DNA from 2 places in the Lacticaseibacillus parahuelsenbergensis genome. Region 2 is predicted to be linked to the other one. Evidence: predicted binding sites of a transcription regulator. Region 2 holds the regulator's gene; the other holds the start of a gene.
The links. The regulator LexA, encoded in region 2, represses DNA repair genes until DNA is damaged. The targets are predictions, from matches to a motif close to CNAACANNTGTTNG.
Positions count from the first base shown of each region.

Region 1 (16,363 bases), 1.1 Mb from region 2:
CACAGCCGGTTGATTGGAAGACTTTTGATGGTAAACCGGTGACAGCCGTGATTTCGTTTTTGATTCCGGAGCATGATAGCGGTAGTCATTTGAAGTATTTGTCGAATACGGCGAAGTTGCTGACGCATGAGGATTTTGTCAAGGCGTTTCAGGCGGCGCGGACGCCGGATGCTTTGTATGCGTTGTTTAAGCGGTAGGTGTGTGTTTGTAGGCGGAAAAGTCTCCCGATGATGTGGGAGGCTTTTTTGCGTTGGGTGATGTTCTATTGGCGGCAAATAAGGAGGTGGACTTTCGTGTTCTATAACGCGTTCGCTGGCGCAGGAGCCTGCGTGTAAGGACCTTGGTCGCAATGGCAAAGAGCGCCATCACGCCCAAGGCCACTTACACTCCGTCTCCTAAGCGCGCCAGCTCACGCTCAAAAAAAGCAGACCGCTGGGTGGGCGGTCTGCTGGGGGTGTCTGATCGTTTGGGGGACGATCGACGATTTCTACTTTGGAGGAGTAAAAATGAAAAAGTTGGGTTGGGGTTTGTAGGAATGAGTGGGTGGCTCATTTCTATGTTTCTTATACTACCGACAGTGTGTGAATGAAATGTGAAGGCAAATGCAATATTCTATTATATCTTTGTGGTGATTGTGTTCACATTTGAATTCACCGCTTGCGTCGCCGAGGTTGGTTAGTTTGGCGGAGGGTTAATTAACGAAACAAACGTTCTTTATGCAAATCCGAACATTTCGTGTTAAACTTTTTTCAGCAGTACAAGTCGCCTTAGGGGCCAAGGTAAGTGGGGTGGTAACATGAAGAAGCAACATATCGTTGTACGGGTTCGCCGTCCGGATGGGTTGGTTTTGGACTTCCGGTTACCAAAAGATGTTACGCATGCAATTAAGGTAAGTCCGCAAACTGACTGGTTTGAGCGGCTGCGCGGTGGACTGATTGTCGCACCAATGGCGCCATACGTCGGTAAAGGGCATACCGCATTTTTCATCGGCCGGATTGAACGGGTTTATTATTCAGGACGACAGTTAAAGCGCTTTACGCGGAGCCAATTTTTGTTGCCAGATGTCTGGCGTGAGCAGGATTTACTTGAGAGCTTCACGTTTTTGCGGCATGACCATGCATGGCTGAATCGTCTCTACATTAAAGACGATCTGCGCTATTGGTATCACGATGCGAACTCACGCGTTTTAGCCAAAATCCGTGACTGGCATTGTAAGATGGTTTATCGGCGTTTTCAAAGCGGCCGGCAAGGATTGATTCCTAATTTCTGATCGGAGCCGCAAAAAAGTAATAGGTAACAGACTATTAAAAAGCAGGTCAAGGCGGCCTGCTTTTTAGATACCTAATTTATAAAAAGTACTGACCAGTCAGAATTGCCAGGAGAACGAGCAACCCTGGCAAGAGATTGGAGATCCGAATCTTGGTGATGTCCATGAGGTTCAAGCCGATGCCCAGAATCATCAAGCCGCCAATCGCGCCGATTTCGCGCAAGGACGTCGCCAGTAAGGTTTTGGGGATGAATTGGACTAAAAAACTGGCTAACAACGTGATGGTACCTTGATACAGGACAACCGGAATGGCGGAAAACATAACACCGACGCCAAGTGAAGCGGTCATCATGATGGCCATGAAACCATCCATGACCGCTTTTGTGTAAAGTGTGGCGTTATCACCGGAAACGCCGGCTTGAATCGCGCCCAGAATGCTCATGGCACCAATGACGGCAATTAAAGTAGCCGTGACGAAACCTTCTGCAAAGTGGCTGTTGCCTTTTGCAAAGCGCTCCTGCAGCTTGAGGCCAAGATGATTCATGCCGTCTTCAATATGCAGCCACTCACCCAGCAGGCCACCAAGACACAGGCTAATGATGATGACAATGAAACTTTTGGTCTGCAACGCCATCTGAATGCCTAGCGCAAACGTGCCAAGCCCTAGACTTTTGGTGATCGTATCCTTGGCGTTGTCGCTAATATTGTGCAAGACCAGCCCAAGCAGACCGCCGCCGATAATGGTTAAGCCGTTGACAATGGAACCCATGAACATCATTGTTTTTCTCCACCTTGTGTGTATGATTGCCATCACTGACCGAACCATCATAGCATGTTTTCAGCAGAGCGTGAGCTTGGCCGCTTAGAAACCGGAGTGTAAGCGGCCTCGGGCGTGATGGCCGGGCTTTGGCCATTGCGCCCGAGGTCCTTACACGCAGGTTTCTGGCCCAGCGAACGCGTTTCAGCAGAGCGTGAGCTGGCGCGGTTAAAAGTCGGAGTATAAGTGGCCTTGGGCGTGATGGCCCGGGCTTAGGCCATTGCGCCCAAGGCCCTTATACGCAGACTTCTGGGCCTGCGAGCGCGTTTCAGAGACGCAGCAGGGAACTCGTGGCCGCTAAACTCAAATGGCTGGGTTTTTGCCATTTGTGTCTAGAGGACCTTACACGCAGACTCCTGCTCCAGCAAACGCTTTTCAACCCATCAATAACAGCAGATTTTTCCCAATCGCCCGGTTGCTTCAGGTAAAATAGAAGGGAAACCAATTTGGCACGCAGAAAAATTCGTTTTGTTGAATGAAAAGCTTGCAAAAAACAAACGCATGTTCGATAATGTAACTAGTGTATTTTAAGCGTTATAGACGCGTAATTAAGGAGACAAGTATGGCGAAGAAAACGACCACAAAGAATGCGAATACAAAATCTGATACCACAGATCGCGAAACCGAATTAGAAAAGGCGCTGCAGAAAATCAAGAAGGCGTTTGGTGAAGGCGCCGTGATGAAAATGGGTGATCGGCCGGAACTGAAGGTTGATGTTGTTTCGACCGGCATTCTTTCACTGGACCTGGCGCTTGGTGTCGGCGGGTTGCCACGCGGCCGGATTGTGGAAATCTATGGTCCTGAAAGTACCGGGAAAACCACGATTGCACTGCAGACGATCGCAGAGTTGCAAAAGTCCGGCGGCAAGGCAGCTTATATTGATGCCGAAAACGCGATGGATCCAAAATATGCGGCTGAACTTGGGGTCAACATTGATGATCTTCTGTTATCCCAGCCAAACTCGGGCGAACAGGGATTGGAAATTGCCGAAATGCTGATCGAATCTGCCGCCGTGGATATTGTCGTGATTGATTCGGTTGCCGCTTTGGTTCCCAAGGCTGAAATCGAAGGCGCCATTGGTGACAGTCATGTCGGCTTACAAGCGCGGTTAATGTCGCAAGCACTGCGTAAAATGGCCGGATCGATTAACAATACCAATACATTGGTGATCTTTATCAATCAGTTACGGGAAAAAGTCGGCGTGATGTTTGGCAATCCGGAAGTTACGCCGGGAGGCCGCGCTTTGAAGTTTTATGCCTCGGTTCGTATTGAGGTTAAAAAGGGCCAGCAAGTCAAAGATGGCAAAGATGTGATCGGTTTTGCCAGCAAGCTGAAGGTTACCAAGAACAAGGTGGCGCCGCCATTTAAGACGGTTGAAACCACGATGTCATTTGGCCATGGGATTGAGCACAACACCGACATGATCAACTTAGTGACGGAAAAAGACAGTAAGTTTGATGTCATCACCAAGTCAGGATCCTGGTATAACTACGGCAAAGAGCGTTTAGGCCAAGGTCTTGTGAACGCCTCCCATTATCTGGATGAACATCCGGAAATTTCTAAGGAAATCGAAGCCAAAATCCGTGAACAGGCCGCACCTAAGAAGCCTGAAGAAACGGACGACGACAAGAAGGACGCTAAAAAAGACGTCAAGTCAACCGACGAAGCCAAGACTGAAAAGCCAGCTGAGGCCGATGAAAAGCAGGATGACAAGAAAGATGATCCATCAAGCTTTGGCGTTGATCGGTTAGTTTAAGCATCACGTTGATTAGTTTCGAAAAGTTATCGGTCCACAACAAAAGGCTCGCTGCCAAAACGCAGCGGGCCTTTTTTGGGGTGATGATCGGATGGGGGCCAATCATCTTTTTCTTTGGAGGAGAAAAATGAAAATTAGGTTGGGGTTTAGGAATGAGTGGGTGGCTCATTTCTATGGTGCTAATACTACCGGCAAAGTATGACGAAAATGTGATGGTTACTTTGTCATTTTGTAAAGTTTACCGCCTAAGCAACACGATTCGTCAGGTGACTAAGCCTGTTCGGCAACCAGAGTAGGCTGGTGCAATGCCATTTTCAAAGCATCGCCTAATGCCTTGATACCGGTGTCAATTTGATCCAAGGTCGGGCCGGTGAAGTTGAGCCGGGCGCCGTTGACTTGCGCGGAGGTCGCATATAGATTGGCCGATGGCACATAGGAGATGTTGTTTTCCGGCAATAGATGCTGCTTCATGAAGGCACCCATGTCAAAACCAGCCGGCATGGTGAGCCATAGGAAGAAGCCACCGTCAGGATTGTTGAAGTGGGCTTCAGCCGGCATATAGCGGGTCATGGCGGCGACCATCGCATCCTTCTTCTCACGGTAGCGATCTTGAATCTGCTTGATGTGCGCATCCAGATCGTTTTCTTCCATGTAATCATTGATGCCGTGCATGGTAAGGTTGCTGGATTCCAGGTCGCTGCCGCCTTTTAATGCGATCAGCTCTTTCAAAAGCTCCGGTGCAGCAACTAACCAGCCCATTCGCAAACTAGGTGAGAGGATCTTGCTGAAGCTGCCAAGATAGATGACCCGACCTTCTGTATCTAAGGATTTAATGGTTGGCAACGGCTTGCCGTCGTAGCGAAGATCGCGGTAAGGATTGTCTTCAAGAATCATCACATCGTATTGATTGGCCAAGCGAATCAGGGCTTTCCGTTTGGCGAGCGACATCACGATGCCGGTTGGATTTTGAAAATCCGGAACCGTGTAGATGAACTTGACGGAACGGCTCATCAAGACTCGTTGCAAAGCGTTGATGTCAATGCCATCGTCCTGCATCGGCACTTCGTAATAAGTTGGCTGATAAGCATTAAACGCAGCCAAGGCGCCTAAATAGGTTGGCGCTTCAACCACCAGGCCGTCGCCAGGATCAAGCATTAACCGCGCGACCAGATCGATGCCTTGCTGGGCACCTTGCGTCATCATGATATCGGCAGCACGGGTTGGCATACCGGTGGCTCGCAGCCGCGCCGCAATCTTTTCCCGGAGTGGCAGGTAACCTTGCGTGCTGGCGTATTGCAGCAACTCGGTATCGCCACTGGTGAAGCTGTGCTTAAAAGCGCGGTTAAGCTGCTGAGTCGGGAACAGGCTGCGATCCGGATAACCGCCCGCAAAGGAAATGACATTCGGGCCAGAAGCCGCGAACAGATCCTCTAAGCCTGATTTACCGGTTTTTTGTGTACGTTTTGCGAATTTCATGATGAAAATCCCCCTTTGGTATCGATGCAAAAAGCGGCGCGATACCTTCGTCGCGCTGGTTCAAAAATCCGATCAACGCTTTCTTATTGACACTAGTGTAAAACGGCTCGTATGATTGAGTAAAGCTCAACTATTTCAGGTTAAGTTGAATATTGTTCACGTTAAAAAGAACGAACACGCTTGGTGACTGATGTGACGGGATTTGTTTCGCTGAAGTGACAAGCGCTGTCACTTCAGCTTCGCGGTGAAAGGGAAGAAAAAATATCATGGGTAATTTTTCGTATGAGGTTTTTAGCAAGGTCGTTGAACGCGGCACACTGGCGCAAGCGGCGGCGGAATTAAATGTCACACCGAGTGCGGTCAGCCACAGCATCAGCCAACTGGAAAGCGAGCTAGGCTTTCCGCTGCTGATTCGCAATCGCACCGGCGTGACCCTAACCGAAGACGGTGCGCAGGTGTTGCCGATTATTCAAAGTATTCAAAATCTTGAGGAGCAACTGTCACAGGTTGCCGATAACATCAATGGCGTCAATACCGGGCGCATTCGCATCGGCGCGTTTTCGTCGGTGTCCACGAATTGGCTGCCCACGATTATTCAGCGGTTTAAAAAGCGGTATCCGCACATTGAAATCAGCGTGGTTCAAGGCACCTTCAATCGCATTGTGGATGCCGTGCGATTGGGAACGGCTGATCTGGGGTTTTCATCACTGCCGGTTGGCCCGGGGGTGGTCGTCGAGCCGTTGTTGAAAGATCCGATTTACTGTATCACGCCGAAAAGCTTCAAGCCCAAGAATGGTAAAACAGTGACGCAGGCGGATGTCGAAAAGCGGAACTTCATTCTTCAACAAATCGACTATGACCGCGACACCAAGCGCGCTTTGGATCGCTATCATGTGTCGACAAACACCATTAACTACTCAATTGATGACCAAAGTATTTTATCAATGGTTGAGTCGGGCTTGGGGCTTGGCATTTTACCGAAACTGGCCTTGCAGAAGCTGGTGGGGGATGTTAATGTTTACCCGTTTTCTGAACCATTTTCCCGGACGTTATGTTTGGTGATTAATCCGACCATTAAAAAATCACCTTCTGTCCAAAAGATGCAGCAGGTGATTAACGGGTTCTTGGCGGAGACCTATGGAGAAGCTTTTTTAGGCCATCAAGGGTAAAATAGTCAGGAGCGATCATCGAGCCGATCCATGGTTTGATTCAACGCCTCATCAACGCGATTGTTGTTATGATTGGTGGCGTGGCCCTTCACTTTATGAAACGTCACGTGATCAAAGCGGTTAACTTGATGCAACAGTGCCTGCCATAGCTCCGCGTTTTTAACCGGCTTGCCGTGATTGCGCCAGCCGTTTTGCTGCCACTTGGCCCACCAGCGCTGTTGCATGGTGTTGATCACGTATGCAGAATCGGAGTAAACGTCAACGGGAATATCGGTGCGCTTGATCGCTTTTAATCCTTGAATCACCGCCATAATTTCCATATAATTATTGGTTCGGCCGTAATCGCCTTCAGAGAGCATTTTCTCGTGCTCCCCATAGATCAGTAACGCCGCCCACGCGCTTTTATCGGTGGGACGGACTGAGCCGCCAGCGTGATTGCCGGTGTTGCGATTACCGCCGTCTGTATAAAGTACAATTGATTCAGCCATCTTGTCCTCGCTTTCTAACTACCTATTGTAGGGGAACGGGTTGCAGATGGCTATCCTTGATCGCTTTCGAAAAATGATTGAAAAGAGGCTGCTGCATGAATCGTTATCTTATCGCACTGGATTTGGATGGTACGACCTTGAACGCTGATGGCCAGTTGAGCGCTGGCACGATCGCTGTTTTGCAGGCGGCGCAGGCAGCAGGCCATTTGGTGGTTATTGCTACTGGCCGCCCGGATGCGATTTCCGAACAATTTTATGATGCTTTAAAGCTACAAGGGCCGATGATCAACTTTAATGGTGCCTTGATTCACATCCCGCACCGCCACTGGCAGTATGAAAAGGAAGTCACGATTCCGATTCCGGTTGCCTTGTCCTTGCGCCAGTTGAAGCAAGAGTTTGCGTTCAAGGTCATGGTGGCAGAAGGCAAGCGCTTGTTGGTGGCGGATCGGCCATACGCCAACATCCCGTTTTTACCGGATCGCCTGCATCCTGATGCCTTGTTGGATGAGCAGGGGTTGCGGCAGGCGCCGATTTCGGTCACCATGTTTATGGAAGCCAAGATCTTCAAGCCGGTTGCCGCACAGGTTGCGGCATTGTATCCGCATCTGGCTGCCAAGACTTGGGGCGCCTGGAGCGGGGAGTACACGGCATTGGAAGTCACCAGCCGCAATACAAGTAAATCCCGGGCATTGGCTTATGTAGCGGGATGTTACGGCATTGATCAGTCGCATATCATTGCATTTGGTGATGATATGAACGATTTGGATATGCTGCAATTTGCCGGTCATGGGGTGGCCATGAAAAATGCGCGTCCGGCCATTCTTGCAGCAGCCGACGCGCATACGCCAAGCGATAACGAGCACGATGGCGTTGCGGATTATTTAGCGGATTACTTGAAACTGGCTTAGTGACAAGTCAACAATGAAAATAACGCGTTCGCCGGCGCAGGAACCTGCGTATAAGGACCTTGGTCGCAATGGTCAAATTCCGGCCATCACGCCCAAGGCCACTTATACTCCGGCTCCTGAATGCGCCGGCTCGCGCTCAACCATAACGCGTTCGCCAGCCCAGAAACCTGCGTGTAAGGACCTTGGTCGCAATGGTCAAAGCCCGACCATCACGCCCAAGGCCACTTACACTCCGGTTTCTAACCGGGCCGACTCACGCTCACAGAAAATAGGGGATTGTAATCATGACAACGCTTTATCTTGTCCGTCACGGGCAAACTGAATTTAATGTTCAAAAACGGGTTCAGGGAATGGCTGATTCTGCCCTAACTCCCAAAGGCATTGCAGATGCCAAAGCATTGGGATTGGGGTTTAAGACAGCAGATATTCGATTTGATGCAGCATTTGCGAGTGATCTGACCCGCGCGATCGACACGGCGCATTTTATTTTAAGTGGACTAGGTGAACCGTTGCCGGTCACAACGCTGATGGGCTTACGTGAAGAAAATTATGGCAAGTTTGAAGGGCAGCTGGCAAATGATTTTTCATTAGCGACCATGGGTGTTGCCAATTTTCACAAAGCCTTGGCCAATCGCGAAATTACCTTGGCGCAAACGGCTGATGCGGCGTTTGCGGCTAATATGGATCAACATCCGAATACTGCCGAGACGAATCGCATGGTTCAGGAACGGCTCAATCGGACTTTGCGTGCAATTGCCGTGGAAGCCGAGACGAAAGATTGGCAGCGAGTTTTGGTGGTGACCCACGGAACTGCTGCGTTGATGTGGTTGAACTACATCCATTACAACATTGATGGCCGGGAAATGCTCGACAATGCCAGTGTTACCAAACTGTCGTGGACTAATGAGCGTTTTCGGGTCACCGATTTTAATGACTTAGGCTTCCTGCATCAGGGCCAGAAAGTGGCTGGGGAAGCCAGCGCTTAATGCAGTTTAATCTGGTCTTGCCAGAAAATGCCGTCAATGGCGATTAGGCATAGTGCCGCGCCTGCCAAAGCATAGGTGCCGATATAGTGGGTGAGGATGCTGGTAATGCCAGCGCCAGCCGCAAAACTCAGGATAATGGTGCCAATCACAGCTGCGGATTCGCGGCTTTTTTGCTGGCCGCGAATGAAGCCATCATAGAGATTCTGAGCAGCTGTCCGGAGATTGCCGGTCATCATTAATGAAGTAAACGGGCCACCACGTAGCCGGCGGAACTCCTGAAGTTGGGCGGCAGCAATGAGCGAGACCATGGCGCTGGCGACCAAGTCAGGTAACCAGCGGCCTAGCAGACTGACGAGCAAAATTAATCCGATTTCGTAACGAACGATCCAACGTTGTTCGCTCAAGGGATGCTGACGTTTATCGGCTCGCAGCTGAATGGCCCGTGCCGCCATCGTGCCGAACATGAAGGCCAGGATCGGTACGACATAGCGAATCGCCGTATACCATTGTGCCTGACTAAGATGCACACCTAATAGAATGACATTCCCGGTCTGCAAGCCAGCAAAAACTTCGCCATGCAGCAAATAGGTAAACGCATCAAAACTGCCAGCAGCGCCGGTAAGCAACGTGCCGATTAATAGACTTTCGTGGATGGGCTGATCTTTGGTTTGCATATGGATTGCCGCCTTTTAATGATAATGTGTGAACCGCGCCACTTATTGTACCCAAATTCGCCATCTTGACAACGAAAATGCCTTGGCAGTCAAGATAGCTACAAGTCGTTTAAACACCTAAGTTAAGTTTTAGCTACTAAAAACCCCGGCTAGCCTAGTTTGCGGGCTGCCGGGGGTAGTTTGTTCTATTGGGATGCGACTAAGTAAACAATAACAACCGGCATGGCCACAGCGTTAGTAAGTCATGCTTGGCTGATCGTTATCGGATGATTATTTTTTCTGATCCTCGGCTGATTCTGGTGGGAATGCCAAGACAGTGCCACCACCAAGGTTTTTAGTCATGGCGTGGAAATTTGCAACAATTTTAAAATTCAGCTCTGAAGCATTCTGTCGGTCTTGCTCTGCATAGTCAGTAATGGTGAGCAATGCAGAGTTTTCGTAAACTTTTTCGATTTTCCCGGTAAAAGGCGCTTCCATGTCTTCCTTAACCTGACAAACCACAGCGTCCCCGAGATGTAATTTTTCTTTTTCCATAATGCCTCCAGCCTTTCAAAAATTCCCAACATAAGTGGCATATTATAACATTCGTTCTCCAATATCAAGGTACTAGAGGCGGAAAGTTTCAAAATCCTAAAAATATTTCTTTATTTTTTGAAAACGGCGACGTTGCCGGTAGAGGGCTTTTCAAAAACGGCCTAAAAGTGGTTATAATGGAATAAAATAGAAAGGACGAAATTAGTCATGGCAGCTAGCAACACAACGATCGATCAACTGAATGAGGCGGCACAACAGACCGCACTGGAAACTTTTGCAAAATTTTACCTTAACCGGTTCTTTGGAGCGGGGTTAGACGTTTTCTCCCAGCTTGATAAGCAAGGTGATTTGGCCGATATTAACCATTATCTCCTCGACAACCGTACTTTAACGCGGGAGGAATTGACGAGCGGCTTGTTGACGCATCGGTCAGGTAATCTGCTGGATCTTCTGAAGCAAGTTAAGGTTAAGTACAATGCACAAGGCGCTCCGGAAACACCATGGCAAGAATGGTATGCTGCGCAGATTGATAAGCTGCCGCAGGGACTTTAGGCAACGATTGCGATAAGCGTTTGGTTTAAGCGGTTATCGGAAACGTATTTGAAATGATTGTATAGATGAGTGTTAAAGAAAATCGGTCATAGAAACTTGTGATGTTTCTATGGCCGATTTCATATAAAGACAGTGGGGGTGGGCTCACTTTAACGAGTTCGCCAACTCAGAAGGAAAGGATCGATTATGGCCAAATACTTAATCGTAAGTGATATTGACGGGACGTTAACGGCCAATCATCATGATGTCACAGCGAACACAGCACAGGCATTGGCAGATGCGGTGGCAGCCGGCGCAGCTTTTTATGTTGCGACTGGGCGCATGCATGCGCTGGCAGAAGTGGTTGCCAAACAGTTTCAGCCGGATGCCAGCATCATCGCTTCTAATGGCGCCGTGTATGATTTTTCCGGTGAGCGGGTGCATCACACACTTGGTGAAGACGCATTGACGGCAGTTGAAGAAGTCAGTGCCGATTTGAATCTTAACGCCTTGTACTTTAGCGATGATACCGTTTATTTCACCGGAACACTGCCGCCCGCCATTGAAGCAGCCGCCCGCAAGTTTGCGCCTAAATCGGTTGAAATTAAGGTGGTCGGCGTGCCATCGATAAAGGAACTATTGACCCACGCCGCGGTGATTACGAACGGCATTATTTTTGGCCCCAATGATACGAAAGCTTTGGATGCCGGAAAAACGGCCTTGGAGGCGCGTGATGTTTTGCATGTCTCGGCCTCTGAGCATACGAACTTGGAATTAATTCCCAAGCATGTCGATAAAGCCAATGCGGTGCACGAACTACAGGAAAAGACCGGCATTGGGCCGGACCACACGATTGCTTTTGGCGACGGCCTTAATGATTTAGGGATGTTGCAGGCCGCTGGTGTGAGTGTGGCCATGGGCAATGCCGTGCCCGAAGTCAAGCGCGTTGCCCGATATGTGACTGATACCAATGTCGATGACGGCGTGGCGCACTTTTTGACGGAATTTTTTGAAAAATAAATTTTTATGGAGAAAACAGGGTTTCCAGTTGCTTGTTTGTTGAACGTTTGCCACCATAGAGATGGTAAATGTTTTGTGAGCGCGAGCTGGCGCAGTTAGAAGCCGGAGTGTAAGTGGCCTCAGACCGCAATGGCCGGTCTTATCCATTGCGGTCTGAGGTCTTTACACGCAGGCTTCTGCGCCAGAGAGCACGTTGATGACAACTAGGAAAGCGGGGGATTTGTTCATGTATCATGCAGCAACAGATCGTTATGCGAAGATGCCGGTTCGTCATGCCGGTAAGACAGGGTTGATGTTGCCGGCAATTTCTTTGGGATTGTGGCAGCATTATGGCAATCTGGATCCGTTTGATTCGCGGCGTTCGGTGATTCTGGATGCGTTTGATCATGGTGTTTTTCATTTTGATGTTGCCAATCATTATGGTAACGGTGATGTTGATCCGGGATACGGTTCGAGCGAAACGCTGTTGGGACAGATTCTGGCAACTGATTTGAAGGATTATCGTGATGAACTGGTGATTAGCACGAAGGTCGGCTATGAAATCCACCCAGGCCCATATGGCATCGGCACTTCACGCAAAGCCGTCATTCAAGGACTGAATGATTCCCTCAAACGGTTGCGTCTGGATTATGTCGACATTTATTATGCACATCGTTTCGATGACACGGTGGCGTTGGAAGAGACCGTCAATGCGCTTGATCAAACCGTGCGGGATGGCAAGGCCTTGTATATCGGCATTTCCAATTATGATACGGAGCAGACCAAAGAGGCCATTGCGATGTTTAAAGACCTGCATACCCCGTTTGTCTTGAACCAGTTCAGTTACAACATGTTCAATCGCGAGGCAGAAACTTCCGGCCTGACGGATGCCTTGAAGGCGAATGGCGCCGGGTTGATTGCGTATGGTCCATTGTCAGAAGGGTTATTGTCCGATCGTTATTTGAACGGCATTCCGGATAGCTTCCAGATCCATCGCACTAACAAAGGCACTTTTGCAAAAGGTAAGGATGCCGTGGTTAAAAAGCTCAACGATCTGAACGAGATTGCCCAAGGACGTGGCCAGACATTGTCCCAGATGGCGTTGGCATGGCTTTTACGTGATCCAGTCGTTACCAGCGTGATTATCGGCACGACCTCAGTTGAGCATCTCGAAGATAACCTCAAGGCGACAGAACATCTGACATTCACGGCTGAAGAGGTTCAGCAAATTGATGATATTTTGAACGCATAAGGCGCGAGCGGGTTGCGCTGGATATAAAAAATCGGCTCTAGAGATGATCTCCGGAGCCGATTTTGTTTGTTCTCATTTAACTTGAAAAGCCGCCAGATGTGCCGCTAAGTATTTGGCGGTTTCGCCGTGGCCTTGACGGGCGATGGCTTGTGGCGTGCCGGCTGCCATGACTTGGCCGCCTTCAGCCCCGCCTTTTGGTCCTAAGTCCAAAACGTAATCGGCGTTGGCAATAACATCTAGGTCGTGTTCAATGGCAATGACGGTTGCGCCGGTTTTTAAAAGGCGCTGGAAAACTGCGACCAACGTTTGAACATCAAGGGGATGCAGCCCAACGGAAGGTTCATCGAAGACGAATAGCGTGTCTTTTTGGGAACGGCCCATGTGTGCGACCAGCTTGAGTCGTTGGGCCTCGCCACCGGATAGTGTCGGTGTGCTTTCGCCTAAATGCAGATAGCCCAGTCCCATGTCGTGGAGTGTCTGCAAGGTATGGGCGATTGCCGGTTCGTCCTTGAACACCTTGAGTGCGGTATCGACGTCGAGATCTAGCAGGTCGGCAATGCTGTGGTCGTGCCACTTGATTTTCAAGACCTCGGGATTGTAGCGGCGACCATGACAGGTAGGGCAGGTTTGCTGCATATCTGGCAAATACTGAATGTCCAGATTAATCACACCGGTGCCGCCACAGGTGGGGCAAGCACCTGCCTTGACGTTATAGGAGAAGTGACTGCTGGTATAATGCTTGGCTTTGGCGTCCGGCAAAGCGGCGAACAGATGGCGCAGGTGATCGAGAATGTCAGTATAAGTGGCAACGGTTGAACGGACGTTTTTGCCAACCGGCGTGGCGTCAATGGCAACCACATGCCGAATGCCGCCGTTTTTGAGATCACGGACAAAAGTCGGTCCGGGTTGATCTTTCGTTGCCGACAATGCCGGGACTAACGCGTCGAAAATGAGCGTTGACTTGCCAGCGCCCGAGAAGCCGGATACAACAGAGAAGCAATTAATCGGGAAGTCGACATGCAAGTTGTGCAGATTGAAGCGATCCGTCACGGTCAGTTGCAATTGCTTGGCCTTGGCAACTGCTTCGTCACCAGCTTGCGGGCGGACGATGAGCTTGGTTTTGCCGGTTAAAAATGGGGCAATTAACGAATGCGGATTGCGGCTAACGGTGGCGGGATCCCCCTGATCGAGAATGCGACCCCCGTCAACGCCGGCGCCCGGACCGATTTCGACGATTTGATCGGCGGCGTTGATGATCGCCGTGTTGTGATCCACGACAACCAGTGAGTTGCCTTGATCAACCAGGCCGTGCATCACTTCCAATAAACCGGCAACATTGGCGGCATGTAATCCGATAGAAGGTTCGTCGAGGACGTACAGGACGCCGGTTGTTTCGGTGCGTAGTGTTCGACTGAGCTGGATCCGTTGCAATTCACCGGTGGACAGTGATGCGGCGGCCCTGCTTAATGTCAGGTAGCTCAGCCCTAGATCCATGATCGGTTTGAGCAGTTGGGTCAGTTCCTTGATGATGTCATGTGCCAATGCTTGCATGTTTTCCGGCAGCCACTGGTAGATTTTCGGGATAAACGCGGACAGCTGCGTCAGGGTCATGTCGCTGACTTGCGCGATATTTTGATCAACCAAAAGTTGTGACAACAGTTTCGGCGCAAACCGGCTGCCATGACAGGTCGGGCAAACGCCGAACTCATAGAACCGATTCAGACGCTGAATCGCGCGTTCGTTCTTGGTGGTGGCTAAAGAGTCTTCGACCGCATTGAAGGCATTTTCGTATTGTGCGTGGTCCATGTGGAAAACTCTGCCTGTTTTGCTGGGGATGTTAATGGCGTATTTTTTCCGTTGACCATGCCAAACCTGTTCCTGTTGGTCTTTAGGTAGATCCTGGAAGGGGGTATCGATGTCAATGCCGATTGCCTGGGCTACGTAAGGCATGAAGTTGCGTCCGGGCAACCGCCATGAGGCAACGGCGCCTTGGCGAATGGTTAGCGTTTGGTCGGGGATGAGGCGATTGGCCGCCAGCGTCCGCGCTTGACCCGTGCCGCCACAGGTTGGGCATGCGCCAGTCGAATTGAAGGCAAAATCCTCTGCCGCGAACGCCATAAAGTGAACCCCGCAAGTTGGGCAGGTGATCATGCCCATCCCGCTTTCGCCATCATTTGGCAGATCCATGGCCTTGGCAATATCAAGTGTCGGCGGAACGCGGTGACCATTTGGACAAACCGGTGAGCCGAGACGGGAAAACATCAGGCGGATCACATTTAAGGCTTCCGTGGCGGTGCCAACGGTTGAGCGAATGCCAGGCACAACCGGCCGCTGTCTGAGGGCGATCGCACTGGGAATATGCTTGACCGAATCAGCCGCCGCCGGACTCGTCTGCCCTAACCGCCGGCGCGTATAAGTCGACAAGGCACTCATATACCGCCGCATACCTTCCGCGTACAAAACGCCCATCGCCAGCGAACTTTTACCGGAGCCTGAACGACCGGTAATCGCCACGAGTTTGTTTAAGGGGATATCCACGTTAAGGTGTTTCAAATTATTGACATAGGCACCGCGAACACTGATATGATCTGGAATTGCCATCGAATCAAACTCCTTTGCCGGAATTAGTAAACTGTTTAAGGTTGAGTGATATGTCACTATGGGTTTATTGTAACGCAGTTGAGAAAATACGAAAAAGGCCTCACGCAAGCACTGCGTAAGGCGGATTGCCGAACATGACCGATTGGCTTATTCTTCGACTGCGACGCCGGTGGCCTGGCTGAGCAGTTTGATGAGCTTAAGGTATTTCTTTTCACCCAATTCGTTGTACAGGCGCTCAAGGTTCCCCATATATTCAGGCCCCAGATCCTCGACAGCGTCTTGTCCCGCTTCGCTGAGGACGAGTTTGAAGCTGCGGTAGTCGTCCGGGTCAGGCTGCTTGTCAAGCAACCCGCGGTCAAGCAACGGCCCGCTGGCTTTGGTGATGGCAGCTTTGGTGACATGCATCTCCTTGGCAAGACTCGTCGGCGTTTTTGGTGTCAGATCCGTGGCCATCCAGAATAGCAGATTTTGCTGATTCAACGGGATGTCCGAAGATGACACTGGTGAGAAAAGTCGATGGAATTGGTTAACCGATTGACTCGCCGACAAACAATGCTTTTTCATTTTAAAGTTCCCCCTTTTACATAACCTCTTTATACTTTAAGTATGAACTCTCGAGGTTAAGCCATGCAACAAATAGGGTAGCTTATCGGTTAATTAGTTCAGGTAATCACATTTGAAAGATTGGAAGGTACGTTACATGATTGATTGGCAGGCGTTGACAGCCTATGCGCGCTCCGTTTCCGCACAGGATCATAGCGGTCACGGATTCGACCATATTGAGCGGGTGATCGCGATGGCAAAGCGGTTAGTCGCCGAAACTCCAAGCGTTGACTCGGCCGTCGTTGTCGCGGCAGCAACGATGCATGACACTTATGATGACAAACTGGTTAACGATGTCGCCG
Region 1 is NZ_CP132482.1:2,653,586-2,669,948, reverse strand. Features, by position in the region: gene LACPH_RS12495 (fructose-specific PTS transporter subunit EIIC) at 1-197, shown strand, start outside; gene LACPH_RS12485 (DUF7679 family protein) at 797-1,270, shown strand; gene LACPH_RS12480 (DUF554 domain-containing protein) at 1,347-2,045, opposite strand; gene recA (recombinase RecA) at 2,647-3,840, shown strand; gene LACPH_RS12470 (aminotransferase-like domain-containing protein) at 4,111-5,316, opposite strand; gene LACPH_RS12465 (LysR family transcriptional regulator) at 5,583-6,485, shown strand; gene LACPH_RS12460 (ribonuclease H family protein) at 6,491-6,973, opposite strand; gene LACPH_RS12455 (Cof-type HAD-IIB family hydrolase) at 7,069-7,881, shown strand; gene LACPH_RS12450 (histidine phosphatase family protein) at 8,166-8,867, shown strand; gene LACPH_RS12445 (YoaK family protein) at 8,864-9,541, opposite strand; gene LACPH_RS12440 (DUF2187 domain-containing protein) at 9,812-10,075, opposite strand; gene LACPH_RS12435 (hypothetical protein) at 10,283-10,627, shown strand; gene LACPH_RS12430 (Cof-type HAD-IIB family hydrolase) at 10,814-11,626, shown strand; gene LACPH_RS12425 (aldo/keto reductase) at 11,853-12,857, shown strand; gene LACPH_RS12420 (excinuclease ABC subunit UvrA) at 12,930-15,458, opposite strand; gene LACPH_RS12415 (MarR family transcriptional regulator) at 15,606-16,022, opposite strand; gene LACPH_RS12410 (HD domain-containing protein) at 16,159-16,363, shown strand, end outside.
Region 1: a site for LexA is predicted at 2,579-2,592, ahead of recA (recombinase RecA). Genes of this name have one in related genera too.

Region 2 (16,363 bases):
GGCTTGGCGCTTGGCGGCTGGCAAGGCGTTAAGGCGGTAGCCGACCATCTGAAAATGGAAATCAATATTGCCATGCAGCTAACCGGATGCCAAACGATTGAGGACGTCAAACGGATGAAACTTAAGACGCGGTTTGCTTAATGGATCAGCGGGAACCCTTACGAATAGGCACCAGCAAACGGAACATACGTAGCCATTTTTGAGAGCCCGCACCCGTTGCAACTTCATACCATGTAAAAAGCGCCACACATGAAAGCATGTCTTTCGTGTGTGGCGCTTTTTCTGGATCTTAACGGACTTGAACCGTCGACCTCCTGCATGCCATGCAGGCGCTCTCCCAGCTGAGCTAAAGACCCGCTAATTAAGTAGCTTCAAAGCTAATGGATCCAAACGGACTTGAACCGTCGACCTCCTACATGCGAAGCAGGCGCTCTCCCAACTGAGCTATGGACCCAAAACACAAAGACAATTGTACTGAACTTCTGCGGTTGTGTAAAGAGGATTGTCCTTGATACATGGTAGAGGGTTGCCACCCTTGCTATAAACGGCAAATTTTATAAGGATTCATCTCGCCGAGCGATTAGTGAAATGATGATATTTTGGCATGCACCGCCGATGATGAAGATGACCCAAGAATAGGTCCATGTGTGAAAAAGGAAAGAAACTAAGAAGTAGGTCACTAGGATAAGGGGCCAGTAAATCTGACGGAAAAGCGCGATGTCTTGGTTAGTGCGTTGATTGCGGTGGTGCTGTGACGTGTGGAAGTTGTCGCGATGGCTATGATGAAGGTGTGGCTCAGGATCCGGCACAGCTGTTACGTCAGTGTAGCGCTTTATTTGCGAATAATTGATGGCGACATACACAATTAAGTAGGTTCCTAGTCCAGCAATGATGAGGAATAAGGCACCACCGGCATCGTCGCTGATAAAATGTGATAAGTAAGTGGACAGAATTGGTGGGATCAACGCGACAATACAAATCATTATGCCCACGATTAAACCTGCAGAAAATTGCCGCTGATACGTATCGGTTGTTTCTTGGGCAAATCTTTTGGCGCTCTCAGACAAGGGCCGGCCATTGAGCCGCTTCTTTTGGAGGCTAAACATGCTGCCGGCCCAAATGAAGAGCCCTACTGCGACAGCATCGAGCAGAAACATGCCGATGATGCCGAAGACCTCAAGCGAGGAATCCGTTGTATAGGCGGGCAAGGCGACGCTGATACAACAAAGTAAAACACCGAAGGCAATTTGCGTTGCAAACCGGTCGGCAATGTGCCAAAAATGACTGAGCTCCGTTTCAGAAACTGCATTATCAGGTTCCGCAGTTGCGTCGGTATTTGCTTGGTCAGCCTGAGGGGCTAGTCCTAGATCCTCCCGTAATTCATCAACGGAGCCAAAAGCACGAATGACGGCACCAATTGCGGTTTCTTCGCTTTTACCCTCGCGCAACAAATCGCGATAATAATCGCGCATATTGGCAAGCATGTCGGCTTTGGCTTGGCGCGTTTTCGGGTTATCCGGAAAAGAAGCAAATAGACTGTCTAAATAAGCTGTAATTGTATCCATGGGCGATCCTCCAAGGTTCAATTTTGACAAGCAATTAGTTCAAAAATAAATCGACCACATGCTTAACCTGATGCCATCCCTCGACCTTCATAGCAAGAAAAGCGCGGCCACTGGGGGTGATGCGATAATAAGTGCGGGGTTTACCGTTCGTAACATCACCCGGATAAGCTTCAATATAGCCGTTTTTGCTCAAGCGAGTGAAGGCGGCGTAAAGTGTGGTTTCGCGAATCATATACTGGTCATGGGTGCGCTCGCGGATTTCTTTGCCAATTTTGTAGCCATAAGAATCACCTTGTTGCAAAATGGCAAGGACGAGTGCGTCGTTGTAACCACGCATGGCATCACTACTGATCACGGCGCTCCTCCTTTTGCGAGTTTTATACTGGTGTGCGCGAGAATACAGATGAGACTCATCTTGATTTTGCTGGCTGATTACTTCATCTGTTGGAGTAATATTAACATGATGTAACCATTAGGTAAAGCAAAAAAACACCTTCCTATCAAGAAGGTGTCGTCAGATTTACTTGATTAGTGAACAAAAACCGTGACAAAGGTGATTAAACCAAACAGGATCCCGGGTACATTGGCGATGATGATCGGCCAATCTTTGGCAGGTTTCATCCAGCCATAACCGGTCCACAGGGTAGCGTTGATCATTGCCACCAACGGCTGAATCGGATTCACCGGTGTTCCAGAAAAGTTAGCCATGATTTCCGGAATGTAAGAAACATACATTAAAATACAGGTAAAAGTTGCCAGTCTGCTGAGGAGATTAAGTCGCTTTGCTTTAACGGGGTCAATACCACTGTGATATTTTCCATTGTCAGCTTGCATCAAAAATGCCTCCTTTTGGAATAAAATAACCGTAACACGATCGAACGTGAAAACCAAGGAAGACATTAACGTGTGATAGAATCAAATAAGCGGCCTGACTTAGGTTGGCAGCTTATTTGATTTTTCTGAAAATGAATGAAATGAGGGAACATCATGGCAGAACAAGAAGCAGATACGGTCACACGCGTGCAAAAACAAGAAGGCGCCGATGCCATCATGGATAAGGGATTTGTGACCGAACGGGATATTCCCGAAATGATGGCGGCGTCTTGGAGTGAAAAGCTATTGGCGGCGATTAATGACGAATTGCGGTTGCGTACTGTTAGCAATCGCGCTGTGTTACAACGGTTCCATTATTATATGGGCGATGGCTCAATTATTTATGATCCGGGACAACTTAACTCGGAAGGGGCCAAGATTGCGTTGCAACACGCATTAGGTTTCCGGAAGTAGTGGACATTCGACGTGCAATGGCTAACGCTTGAAAACTGGTTTTAGTCGCTAAAGGCTCCGGTTAAAACGACTTTGCCAACCATGTGACCATCTTCAACGAGTTTGGTGGCAGCTTTTAAGTTGGCAACATTAATGCCGGTAAATTCTTTGGTCACTGAAGCTTTAATTTGGCCGTCTTGATACAACGTCAAGAGCTTGCTGAGAATCGCACCTTGCGTGGCAGTCCGATAGTCGAAATCGGTTTTGGCAAACATGTACTCATAGTCAAAACTAGCCGCTTTGTCTTTGACAACGGCCAGATCAAGACCGCTTTGGGGACCAACAATGCAGCCGATGTGGCCAAAAGCACGAATTAACTGACTCGCGGTGGCAAGATACGGTTCCGGATGATAAAGCAAAGCAACGCCGTCAACGGTTTGAACGCCAGCCTGGTGAACCTGACTCACAAGATCTTTATGATAATCAAGTGGCGTTGCAACGCCGTGGGCCCGCAACCAGTCATGATTTTTAGGACTGCTGGTTGCCAAAACATTTAACCCGCTCCATCGCGCCAGTTGACTCAGCATCGAACCGACGCCACCGGCACCGTTAATGGTCAACAACTGCTGGCCTTTGTTGGCATTATATTCCGGGATGAAGCCCATTTTTTCAAAAAGCAGTTCCCACGCGGTCAAACCGACAAGCGGCAGTGCTGCGAGATCAGCGGTGGGTGCTTGTTTCGGCGCTAATGCGATCAGATCGGCGTCCACTGCCTGAAATTGTTGATCACTGCCGGGCTTGCGGGTAGTTCCGGCATAGATGACGCGATCGCCAACGTGGAAGGCAGTGACGGCAGAGCCAATTTGGATAATGGTGCCGACTGCATCGTACCCGAGAATCTGTGGCGTTGTTTGTCGTGGTGCGGTTTGGCGGCGTTTGGTGTCAACCGGATTAACCGAGACCCCAGCCACTTGTACAATGACTTCATTGGGTTCCGGTGTTGGTACTGGTAGCGTGAAGCTTTGAAAGCTATTGGGTTCAGTAATGGGTAGACCTTCAGTGAAGCCGATGGCAATATTTTTTGGCATCTGAATCGTCCTTTCGTTTGATCGGTTATCTGTTGCTATTGTAACCTTTTTATTAAGAGAGTTGGAAATGCAGTGGTTATTTGGTAAAATGTGCAGGATATTGTAGAAAACGCGTTCGCAGTCGCAGAAATCTACATGTAAGGGCCTCAAGCCTAAATGGCCACAGCCCAGCCATTTAGGCTTGAGGCCACTTACATGTAGATTTCTAAACGCTCCTGCCCACGCTCTCATAAAAAAGGACGTTCAATGACGAAGGAGGCAGCTCGTGAAAAAATTGAGTACAAAGCGTGAATTGATCGGCCTGATCGTTGTTTTGGTTTTGGCAGCGGCAGGCTTTGCATTCTTCGCGTGGTATACGATGCGGCCGGATGATGTCATTGGTACCATTGCAACGATTAGTTTCGGCATTGTTTTGGCTGCCTTGATTGGTATTGCGTTATTTTTGGATGCGGCGGCGACAACTCGGTGGCGCCGATTCTGGGTCGATCTTTTGTTTGCGGCGCTGATGTTGGCGCTCATCGACTACTTCTTCCTCGATACGACAACGCCGTGGCAGATGCTGATCGCCGGTGCCGGATTGGCATTAGCACTGGTTGCACTGCTGGCCATTAGAAAATTAGATGAATAAACGGGCTTTGTCCCGGCTGATCAATGATAAAAACGCCTCGGAAAATTTCCGAAGCGTTTTTTAAGTGGCAGCAATGGTTAGTTCGCGATTAGTTCATCCGCTGCACAGTAACCGGGACTGTTTTAGGAAGTACTTTTGTTAATTCAGTCATCAGGTTCTGAAGACTTGCCTGAAACGTTAGCCGGACCATGCGGCGCTTACTAAGGGCGAAAACCGCAACGACCCATTCCTGGCCATTAGGCAGACTGACAGGTGTCAACGTGATACTGGACATGTTGGTGTACGGAATAACCCGGGCCAGCAACCCATTTGCAATGAGTCGCGTTGGGGCCAAGCCACCTGTGCCCGCCATAATGGATAACACTAGGAAGATTGAAATGAACACAATATACGGCATGTTGTTGACGCGGGTTGTCATGAACCAAAAGCCAAGCAACACCGCCCAAACGAGTTGCGAAACCGCATAACGTGAAGCAAAATTGATTTTATGTTGCCAATACAGATAATAACCGGCGAGTGCAATCAAGACGACATCAAGGCCGATTAGTAAAACATCAAAACTATTCATGAGGGACTCCTTTTTGATCGACATCATCAGTGGGACTGTCAGATTCGTACAAACCGGAAACCTGCTGGTACCAACTGAAGAATCGGGTCACGACAATTTTCAAAACGGCAAAACCCGGGATGCCAAGGATAACACCGACTAAACCGAAGAGATTGCCGGCCGTGAGCAAGACCACCACGATGGTAATGGGATGCAGCTCGAGCTTGCTGCCCATTACCAGTGGCGAAATAAGTTGCGTTTCAATTAGCCATTCAATGAAGAAAACGACAATGACCGCGAGAATCATTTTTGGCGACGTCAACGCGCCCATGATAAGTGGCGGGATCATTGCCAGTGCCGAACCAAAGTAAGGAATTAGGTTCAATGGGCAAGCCAGCAAGCCGAAAATCAAGCCATAACGCAGGCCAATCACCGAATAACCGATCATGAACATAATGGCCACACACAGCGCAACCGTGATTTGGCCCTGAACATATGAACCGACTTTTTCATTCATCTCGTGCAGCATTTGTTTCACGGATCCACGTAACTTGGTGGGGATAATATGCAGCACCATCGGCGTGAACTTGTCGCCGTCTTTAAGCATGAAGAAGAGAATGATCGGTGCTGTCGAAATCGTGATGACAACATTGCCGACAATGCCAATCAGATTTTGCAGCTGCGAGATGGTACCGGTGACGAAAGCACCTTGCTTGCCGGTGAAGAATGTTTGAACTTCGCTGGCGATGTTGTTGAGGTCATGTTGCGATAAAACATTTTGCTTATCATTCAAATCATCCAGCCATTTACCGATTTCCGTAAAAATTTGCGGCGCTGAATCAACGATGCTGGTGATCTGGTTGCTCACCGCCGGAATGAAACGCAATAGCCCCCAGACGAGAAGACCGATCAAAACGACGAATAGTAACGCGATCGCCCAACCGCGATGCAGCCCGGTTTTTTCAAGGCGATTAATGATCGGAACTGTCAAATAGAAGAGAATACCGGCGAAAATGAACGGCGGTGCGATGATACCGAGAAAATCGACCACAGGCTGGAACACCCAGGCAATTTTGGTAAAAACAAAAATAACCAGCAAGGCCAAAAGCAGGTCAATTAAGAAGACCATGAACTTGTTGTTGATGAAGCGGCGGTAGAACCATGAGTCGGTACGTTTCACAGGCGATCCTCCTCTAAGGACGTTAAAGGTTATGACGCGATTTAATCAGCGATGTCATTGGTAACCTTTACAAAAGACGACAAGTCGAGCATGAGATCTGTGGTGAACCAAGAAAAACTTCGACGTGCAGTTGCCGTTTTTTACAAGGCAGCTGATTGCACGCGAGTCATTTTTTTCGAAGTTTCTACCCGCCAGACGTCGGATGCTTCTGTATAACAATGATACTAGACTAGCCATGATTTTTCGAGGCTCGGGTTAACTAAAATGGTCAGAAGAAGGTATCGACGCCGTTACAATAAATTTACAAAAACGCCGATTTGCCGTTACAAATATTAAAAATGCCTAAATAAGGGCATAAAATGTAAATTTTACATATACAAAAGCTTTACAAATCAAAAAAATCAGGTATGATAAAGTCATAACCAAAACGGTGAGTCAATGTCGGTTTTACCGATACGGAGAGGAGTGACCCCATATGAATTTACTTCGCGGGGCTAAATGGACATTAATAACTCTGACCCTGGTCGCAACATTGCTGTTATTTAGCAACTATGCGACGGCCGGCATCTTGTTGATGGCTCTGGATATTTTCCTAAGCTTCTTCTATGCAGTCATCAAGAGCAGATGTGATCGGCGTCAGATGCATAAGATGCCATTATTGCATAACTAATTTGATGAAATGATCCGCAGCCGTGATGACTGCGGATTTTTTCGTGTAACGACGGCGAAAATGATTGCAAACGTTCGTTCGGTTTGGTATGCTGAGTGTAACAAATGAGAACGGAGCGGTGAGCGGATGCCAACACAAGCGAGTCAAAAACGTTGGAAACAGATTTTACAAACCATCTATGACGCAATCGAGGATCATGGGTATCCACCCACGGTTCGCGAGATTGGTAAGTCAGTTGGCCTTAGTTCGTCTAGCACCGTCGCAGCATACTTAGAGAAGCTGTTGGCCGCTGGATTAATTGCAAAAGACCCATCCAAACCGCGCACGATTGAAGTGACTGCAGCAGGACGCGATTATATTGGCGTTCAGGCAGAAGGCATTCCGATTGTCGGGACTGTTGCGGCTGGGGTGCCGATTACCGCTATAGAGAATATCGATGACTATTTCCCGGTGCCGGATGACCTACCATACTCGGCCGATGAGCTGTTTATGCTTCGGGTTCAAGGCAGCTCCATGATCAAGATCGGGATCCTTGATGGTGATCAGATTATTGTCAAGAAGCAAAACGACGCCGAAAATGGGCAGATTGTCGTGGCGATGACCGAAGAAGATGAAGCCACCGTCAAGCGCTTTTACAAAGAAAAGAACGGCATTCGCCTTCATCCGGAAAATGACGATATGGAAGACATGTTTTTCCCGGATGTGACGATTCTCGGTATCGTTGTGAGTTTGTATCGTCCTGCGCTTGTATAAGTGCCAGTAATAATAGACCAAGCTAAAAAAGCATTTGCCGCGTACATTCAATTGAGTGTGCGTGGCAAATGCTTTTTTGTTGAGGTGACAGTCGCTACCATCAAGGACGGTTAAGCTGATCAAGGTCATCTTTTGGTACCTTTTTGTAAAATGGACCATCCGGAAGCTGCTTCAATAATCCTTTTTTGGTAAGTTGGAATTGAACCGTGTTGCTGGTGGCCTGGGGTTGGGCTTTGCCGGTGAAGGTGAAGATTCGCCCTTTTAAAGTCAGTTGGGCCGCAAAGATACCTTGATCCGTACTTTCAAAATCACCGTCTTGGTTTGACAGCGTTTCGAGGTAATAGCCACTGGTGGACGACAACACGCGGATCGCTTTCTTTTGGTCATCCTGTTGGACAAATGCGTGACCGACCAGGGTGGACAAGGTTGCTTTAGGCGCAGCTTTTTTTGCTTTTTTCCGGGCTTTTGCCGGCTTTGATGTCCGTTCACTGGTGGTTGACCGAGTTGATGATTTGGCAGTCGGCGTGCCTTGAGAACAACCACTCAAGATAAGTAATAACATGAGCCAGACTAATTTTTTCAATGGCGGTCTCCTAGTGAATGAATTGAATGCAGGTCATGACGATGGGAATGACGATCATGGATAGAAGCGTGGTTTCCGTGACCATGATCGCAGCATAGTCAGCGTCGGCGTCATAAAGTTTCGCAACCACCGGCGCATTGGTCATGACTGGCATGCAGGATTGCAGGATGAAGATTTGCTTCATCAGCGTCGGCACTGGTGCAAAGGCGACCAGTGCCGTCATCAACAGTGGGGCAAAAAGAAAGCGGCCGCTGAAGATACCGAGTGCTTCCTTGCTGAGACGCAGTTGGCTCCACCCGGCTTCGTGTAAGGCGATGCCGATAAAGAACATGGAGCCCGGGACCGTCAAATCGCCGATATAAGTCAGATCAGACATCAAAAAAGTCGGCAACTTGATATTCAGCAAGACCAACACAATTCCCAACATGAAACCCAGTAAAGGTGGGGAGAAAACTTTCCCCAAAGCCTTTTTAAGGTTAAAGCGGGCTGGTTTGGGGCCATCGCCTTGAATAAGGTAGACGCCGATGGTCCAAAAAATTGTCGTGTTGGCCATGTAATAGACCAAGACATAAGGCAAACTGCGAGGACCGAACAAGGCCAGGTTAACCGGCAGGCCGATAAAGACCGTGTTGGAGTTGAAAAACATGGACTTAAATGTGCCTTTTCGCGACTTTGGAACTTTTAACAGGTAACACACCAAAAAGGACAACGCGAAAAGCATCATCATGGACAAGACCGGGAACAACAAGTTTGGCAATAACCGCAGCAGCATGCCGGCCGTGAACTTCGATGCGATGGTCACGATCATATAAGCAGGCAAGGCAACTTGGGTGACAACTTTGGCAATGACTTTACTCGAATGGTTATTAAACCAGCCGCGGGCGGTCAGAAAATAGCCGAGAATGATCAAAATGAGAATTTCCAAAACGCCAAAGACGCTTGAGATAAATGCGGTCAAATACCAACACTTCCTTATAAATTATTTTGGCCGCCGTAACGTAAAAGTTTGACCAAGTTCGGCATAAGTAGGACCGGCGAGGCGAGCTACCGGTGCTAAAGCGGCAGGATTAATGTGTAAGCTTGGCAAATCGAGCACCGTATCGGCAAAGTGGAACTGCCGAACTTCCAGAATAAAGAGATCCGTGACGATCACCCCGGCACGATCACGAATCGGTACATATTGATAAAGTTGCGTTTCAAAGCGAATACGCGCGGCTTGCAACCCAGGCACCTGAATTTCAGTACTGGCCACCAATGGCAGATCAATCAGGTTCAATTCACTTTGATCCGGTGTTAAGCGGGCAGCAGTTTGATTCATTGCCTTGGTGAGATCGATGCTCACCATGTGCACGACCGCTTCATGGCGGGCCAAAAGATTCGCCGCCGTGTCTTTTGGCTGCTGGCCATCACGCAAGATGGACACAGATAGCAATGGCAACTGATTGGAGATGCCGGTTGTAAATGAAAATGGCGCCAGGTTGATGACGCCGGCCGTGCTTTGCGTCGTGATCCACGCGATGGGGCGGGGAATGATGCTGCCAGACAGCAGTTTGTATTGCTCGCGAGGTGATAGCTTATTGGCAGATAAGTTGATCATAATAGCCTCCGGTGGCTGGTGAATAAGAATCATGAAAATGCTGGGGGACGTAAAAGGCACGCCATGACTGCAAGTTTAGCGCAGGCGCGGGGTGTCGTCAAAAGCGGTGTGTTTTGCCTTGTTAGATGACCATGATGTGTTGACGAAAAAAGCAGTGTTAGAGATGAATGTGATCTCAAACACTGCTTAAATTGATCGTCTGAAACAAATTGTAATTCTGTTAGTGATTGCTATTGGCGGAAGGAGTGCTAGACGGTGGCGTAGAAGAAGGCGTTTGGCTGTTGTCTGGCACATTGTTCTGGGTTGACTGGCCATTACCACCACCGTTGTTGGTTGATGTACCAGTGCTTCCGTTCGAATGATTGCCTGCAGTACCACCAGCTTGTCCGGTATTATTGCTTTGGCTGTGTTCACTTTCCACACTTGGCGCAGCAGAAGGCGTTGGCGCTACCGAAACCTGCGAAGAAGTAGGCTCGCTGCTATATTGCGATTCTTCACTATATGAATAGTTACTCGTCGCTGAGCTTGACTCAGAACTTGAAGCGGTCTGTTTCGTCTTGAAATCGTCAAGGCTGAGAAGCTTCTTCTTTGAGCGTTGCAACGGCAGGCTGGTTGTTAGGTAACGATAATTGTGCGGTGTTTTGCCTTTTAAGGTAATCGTGCTGTTGAGTTCCTTCTTCAAGGCTGTTGTGTAATCACGCACAGTGCCGGTTGCCCCTTCTGCGGCATATTCGACCGTTGTTGTCGGTTGATTGTGCTTGTAAGTTTTCGCACTGGCATACGTATAAACATTGGCGTGCTCCGAGCTGAGCGTTAACTTGCCTTTTTTTTGTTTGACATCGCCAGTATCGTTAATAATTTGCGGTTGGCTTCCCGCGTCAAGAATGATTAAGCGCGTATAGGTTTTGGACGAGGTTAACTTCACATAAACCGTCAGATCATGGTGATCGCCATCCGTATCCGTGACATCTCCGGAAGCGGTGTAAGTGCCGCTTTTAAATGAACTGGTGACCGTTGATGAAATGGAAATGCTGGTGGCGGAAGACGAAGCTGTCGGTCCTTGAACCTTGGCGCCGCGCAACACCAGCCAAACGAAAACGCCAATGAAAATAACAACCGCGCCGATGCCGGTTAATGTGAGGTAAAGCCTCCTTCGATTCTTTCGAATACGTTCACGTCGCATGATTGCCTCCTGAAATATGGTGAAAGCCTTTCCCCAATATTAGGGTAAGCAGGTTTGAAACACAAGCAGAATTAAAAAGGCTGCCGGCAAGCAACTTGCCTGGCGCCTTTTGACTGGTTAAAACGAAACTGCCAGCCACTTGATATCAAGTGCAGCCAAATGCCGCTCAGCCAATCGATTAATACAATTGTTACCTAATCATGTCCCCGTTAGCCAGTATTAAGGTTTCAATCGGGACATCAAACGGATCAACTGGCCAATCAGGCTGCGGAAAGGCCATGACTGGCGGAACCAGTGTTAAGGTGTGGCCGGAATATTCGGCTAAAAAGCGATCATAGTAGCCGCCGCCAAAACCGATACGATATCTGTCTGCCAATGAGAAGCCGATTCCGGGCACAATTAAAAGATCCGGAGCCGGCTCAACCAAGTCGGCTTGGTAGGCAGGTTCGGGAATACCAAAAGCACTTTTGACGAGGTGCTCATGGCCGGGATCTGGCAGAAAGACCATCTGGCGTTTTGGCACGACGCGCGGTAAGAAAACGGCTTTAGCAGCTGCATGTGCTGCAGCAATAATTGGGGCTGTGGCGACTTCAAAAGGGCCGCTGACCGTGATGCCGATGCTTTTGGCCTGTTGCCAGACGGTTGTCTTGATTAAAGTCGCCATTAGTGTTTCGCTAGCTGCTTGGGTTTCAGCGGCAGCTTCCTGTAGACGTTTCAGTTGGCGCGCGCGGAATTCGGCTTTTGTGGCCATGGGGAACCTCACTTATCTTTAAGAAATTCGCTTAACACAACGGCTTGGTTATGGGTCTCGTCTTTGGCACCATATAACATGATAATCGGATCCTTTTCGTGTGCTTTCAATGTCTTGATGAAATCCGGCAAATCAGGATTAGCAGCGAGTTCCGCTAAGTAACGCTTTTTGAATTCGGGGTACTTTTCCGGATCGTGGCCAAACCACTTTCGCAGTTCTGCTGTCGGTGCAATGGTTTTGGCCCACAAATCTAAGGCAGCATTGACTTTACTGATGCCCCGCGGCCAAACTCGATCAACGAGGACGCGGAAGCCACTTGCTTGCGGTTTTTGATAGATGCGTTCGAGTGTTACTTTCAAAATCATCACCTCATGATTATCATACCAGTTTTGACAAGTCGTGAATGTTCAAATAGCGATACGGTATACTAGTCAAAAGAGGTGTCAACATGATTACGTGCTATCAAATTCAAAAGCAGCGCAATGTGCAGGTGGCAACGGATGATCAAGCTAACTGGATTCGGGTGCAGTCGCCATTGCCACAGGAGCTGCAAACGCTGGCGACCAAGTATGGCCTGCCCAAAACATACGTGGATGCGGCACTTGACAAACATGAAAATGCTCGGGTTGAAGGGCTGGATCCCGCTGATGATGTTCCCGGGTTAATCGTGCTGCGCTACCCGATTGAGATGACTAACGAGATGGGGTTCCGGCAATTTAATACGGTGCCACTGACCATGATTTTGTTAGCGGATCGGGTTATTACCGTCATGGATCATCCCTTGCAGGCGTTCGATGACTTGGCGGAGCAGAAGCTTTCACCTAAGCCGGAAGAATTTGCGCTAGAAGTGCTGTGGCGGGTTTTACACCAATTTGTCCTCGACATGGACAAGTTGAATGACGAAACGAAACAGATTGAAGGCAGTTTAGGCAAGGCCGCCAAAAATACGCAGCTGTATCAGCTCATGGCGATGCAGAAAAGTCTGGTGTTCTTTGATGCGGCACTTGATCATTCCGGGAACTTGTTGAAAACCTTACGGGCAGGCGAACGCTTTTTCAATACCAATGGCTATCTTCGCCGGCTACATGATGTCGAAGTCGAGGTCGTCGAGGCGCAAACGATGGTTCGGATTACCAACAAATTACTGAATCAGTACTCAACCACAGTCAGTGCCATTGTTTCTAACAATTTAAACCTGATCATGAAGGTTTTGACCAGCCTGACCATTATTTTAACGATTCCCACAATTGTTGGCGGCATTTACGGCATGAATGTCCGCCTGCCATTTGCCAATGCCTATTGGGCGTTCTGGTGGCTAATCGGCGGTACGGCAGTCTTGTGCGGAATCGCTGCTTGGTGGTTGTGGCGGAAGGATTACTTTTAATTGAGCGAAGACTTTTCGGTAAGCAAAAACGGTCGAAGGAAGGCAACTTTCTTTTCGGCCGTTTTTACTTGTTTGAAGACTAAACTACTTTTGGTGCGCTCAAAATCTGAGCAAAGCGATTCATGGTGGGCGTCAAGACGCGATCTTGGCGATAGACAAACGAGATCGTGAAGGCCGGTTGTTTGGGGTCGTCGATTTTGAGCGATGCGAGATGATCGTCAGCCTGAATGGCGACTTTGGTTAAAAAGCCGATGCCTACGTTCTGGGTGACTAAGCGTTTTAGCAGCAGAACGTCACCGGTACGATAAACCACTTTCGGCGTGAAAGTTTGTTGCTGTTGGAACCAGGAAAATGCTCGGGTATGAACGAAACCTTCGCTTAAGGTGATGAACTGGCGATCAGCAAGTGTTGCGAAGGGGACGTGTGTTTGTCGGGCCAAGGGATCATTTTCGGCGGTAATGATGACAAACGGCGCCGTATCGATTTGGATGACGTGTAACTCTGGATCGACTAACGGACCGCTAGCACCCAGTAAGGCAAAGTCGAGATTGCCGTCTTTGATTTGATCAAGAAGTGCGGCCGAGCCCGCTTCGAATGTTTCCAGTTGCGGCATCAGCCCGGCGGCAATCAAGTCGACCGCAATTTTTGGAAACAGATAACTGCCAATAATCGGTGGCAGACCAAAGCGAATCTTACTCTTCTGATCCCAAGCAATGTCCTGCTTGGCCAAATCCAGCTGATGCAGAATAATCGCGGCGTGACTGGCAAGCTGCTCACCAGCTGGCGTCACACTGATTTCGTGGTGCCGGCGATCGCGAATGATCAACTGGGCCTGAAAATGGTCCTCCAGCCGTTTGATCGCCGCAGTAATAGTCGGTTGACTAACCGCAAATTTCTCGGCGGTTTGCGAAAAGTTCCGGGTATCGGTAAGTTCGAGAAAATATTCAAAGTCTCTGGTGTTCACATGTAAACCTCCTGTGAGCGTGAGCCGGCGCGATTAGAAGCCGGAGTGTAAGTGGCCTCGGCCGTGATGGCTCGGGCCTGGCCATTGCGGTCGAGGTCCTTACACATAGGCTTCTGCGCCGGCGAACGCGTTAATGTGAGCGTGAGCCGGCGCGCGTTAACGTAAAGAAAATAATAATCATGAAAGCATATAAAAAGATTTTATCACTCCTGCCAAGTTTGACTATAAGATTGGACGCGGCGTAATGTCTGGACTTGTATTTAAAAGTTGTGTTTGCTTCACGGCATATTAGCGCGCGCCGACCAAAAAGAGTTGGCCCATGTTTAACACAAAAGAGGAGTGTGGCATTTTGAAATATACACCAGAACAAATTTTAAATAATCCCTTTTTAAATAAAGGAACAGCCTTTACCCAAGAAGAGCGGGATCAATACGGGTTAAACGGCTTGTTACCACCAGCTGTGCAGACATTGGATCAACAAGTCAAGCAGGCTTATGCACAACTGCAGACAAAGCCAACTGACTTAGCCAAGCGGCAGTTTTTGATGACCTTGTTTAACGAAAATCATGTGCTATTCTATAAGCTTTTTTCCGAACACATTAACGAATTCATGCCGATTGTGTATGATCCGACGATTGCTGATACGATTGAAAATTACAGTGCGTTGTTTGTGAATCCGCAAAACGCCACTTATCTTTCGATCGATGATCCGGATCACATCGAAAGTGCGTTGAAGCATAGTGCTGATGGCCGCGATATTCGGTTGTTAGTGGTCAGTGATGCTGAAGGCATTCTCGGGATTGGCGACTGGGGTACCCAAGGTGTGGATATTTCTGTGGGTAAGCTGATGGTTTATACCGCCGCAGCCGGCATCGATCCGAGTCAGGTCCTGCCCGTTGTCTTGGACGTGGGTACCAATAATGAAGCGCTACTGAATGACGAGCTTTATCTGGGTAATCGTCATAAGCGCGTTTATGGCCAGAAATATCATCAGTTTGTGGACAAATTTGTTGCAACTGCCGAGAAGTTATTCCCGAATTTGTATCTGCATTTTGAAGACTTTGGCCGCAGCAATGCCGCTGATATTTTGAATCAATATAAAGATAAAATCACAACCTTCAACGACGATATTCAGGGCACAGGCATCATCGTGTTAGCCGGACTTTTGGGTGCCATGAATATTTCCAAGCAAAAACTAACCGATCAAGTTTATTTGAGCTTTGGGGCCGGAACAGCAGGCGCTGGCATTACGGCACGCGTGTATGAAGCGTTTATTGAAGAAGGATTGAGTCCTGAAGAGGCTAAGAAGCATTTTTACCTCGTCGATAAGCAAGGCTTGCTGTTTGACGATATGACCGATTTAACCCCGGAGCAAAAGCCGTTTGCCCGTTCGCGCAGTGAATTTGCCAATGCGGATGAGCTCACGAATCTCGAAGCGGTTGTCAAAGCAGTGCATCCAACAGTGATGGTCGGTACTTCGACGGTTCCCGGCACTTTCACCGAAAGCATTGTGAAGGAAATGGCTGCACATACGGAACGGCCAATTATTTTCCCATTATCAAACCCAACCAAGCTGGCTGAGGCCAAGGCGGAAGATTTGATTAAGTGGACCGATGGACGGGGCTTGATTGCCACTGGCGTTCCAGCTGCCAATGTTTCGTATAAGGGTGTTAGCTATGCGATCGGCCAAGCTAATAACGCGTTGGTTTATCCGGGATTAGGTTTAGGCACGATTGCATCCACGGCCAAACTGCTCACGGACTCAATGATTTCTGCTGCAGCGCACAGCTTAGGCGGCATTGTGGATCCTGACCAGCCAGGCGCAGCGGTTTTGCCGCCGGTGTCGAAACTGGATCAATTTAGTCAGACGGTCGCGATTGCGGTTGCGGAAGACGCCATTAAAAATGGACTGAATCAAGAACCGATCAGCGATGCCAAACAGGCCGTTGCTGACATGACTTGGAAACCGGAATATCGGCCACTGCCGAATTCACTCGAACTAGACTTGGAGGAATAAAACTGTGACTGCATTAAGTACATCGATTCAAAGCGTGCTGACCATCGTTTTACTGATTGTCCTGGGTTATGTCTTGCGGCGGCAAGGGCGGTTTGATGATCAGTTTGGGAAAACTATTTCTGACTTGTTGATGAAAATTGCCTTGCCGGCGTCAATCTTTATCTCTGTCTTGCAACGATTGACTCTC
Region 2 is NZ_CP132482.1:695,359-711,721, forward strand. Features, by position in the region: gene LACPH_RS03265 (L-lactate oxidase) at 1-141, shown strand, start outside; tRNA gene LACPH_RS03270 (tRNA-Ala) at 284-356, opposite strand; tRNA gene LACPH_RS03275 (tRNA-Ala) at 382-454, opposite strand; gene LACPH_RS03280 (permease prefix domain 1-containing protein) at 555-1,565, opposite strand; gene LACPH_RS03285 (PadR family transcriptional regulator) at 1,600-1,920, opposite strand; gene LACPH_RS03290 (SemiSWEET family transporter) at 2,094-2,399, opposite strand; gene LACPH_RS03295 (hypothetical protein) at 2,553-2,852, shown strand; gene LACPH_RS03300 (zinc-binding alcohol dehydrogenase family protein) at 2,894-3,919, opposite strand; gene LACPH_RS03305 (hypothetical protein) at 4,185-4,547, shown strand; gene LACPH_RS03310 (hypothetical protein) at 4,636-5,115, opposite strand; gene LACPH_RS03315 (AI-2E family transporter) at 5,108-6,274, opposite strand; gene LACPH_RS03320 (hypothetical protein) at 6,750-6,944, shown strand; gene lexA (transcriptional repressor LexA) at 7,071-7,697, shown strand; gene LACPH_RS03330 (hypothetical protein) at 7,798-8,259, opposite strand; gene LACPH_RS03335 (AEC family transporter) at 8,291-9,238, opposite strand; gene LACPH_RS03340 (flavin reductase family protein) at 9,260-9,877, opposite strand; gene LACPH_RS03345 (hypothetical protein) at 10,098-11,060, opposite strand; gene LACPH_RS03350 (5-formyltetrahydrofolate cyclo-ligase) at 11,251-11,811, opposite strand; gene LACPH_RS03355 (DUF488 domain-containing protein) at 11,820-12,176, opposite strand; gene LACPH_RS03360 (magnesium transporter CorA family protein) at 12,260-13,195, shown strand; gene LACPH_RS03365 (LysR family transcriptional regulator) at 13,275-14,159, opposite strand; gene LACPH_RS03370 (malolactic enzyme) at 14,509-16,176, shown strand; gene LACPH_RS03375 (AEC family transporter) at 16,181-16,363, shown strand, end outside.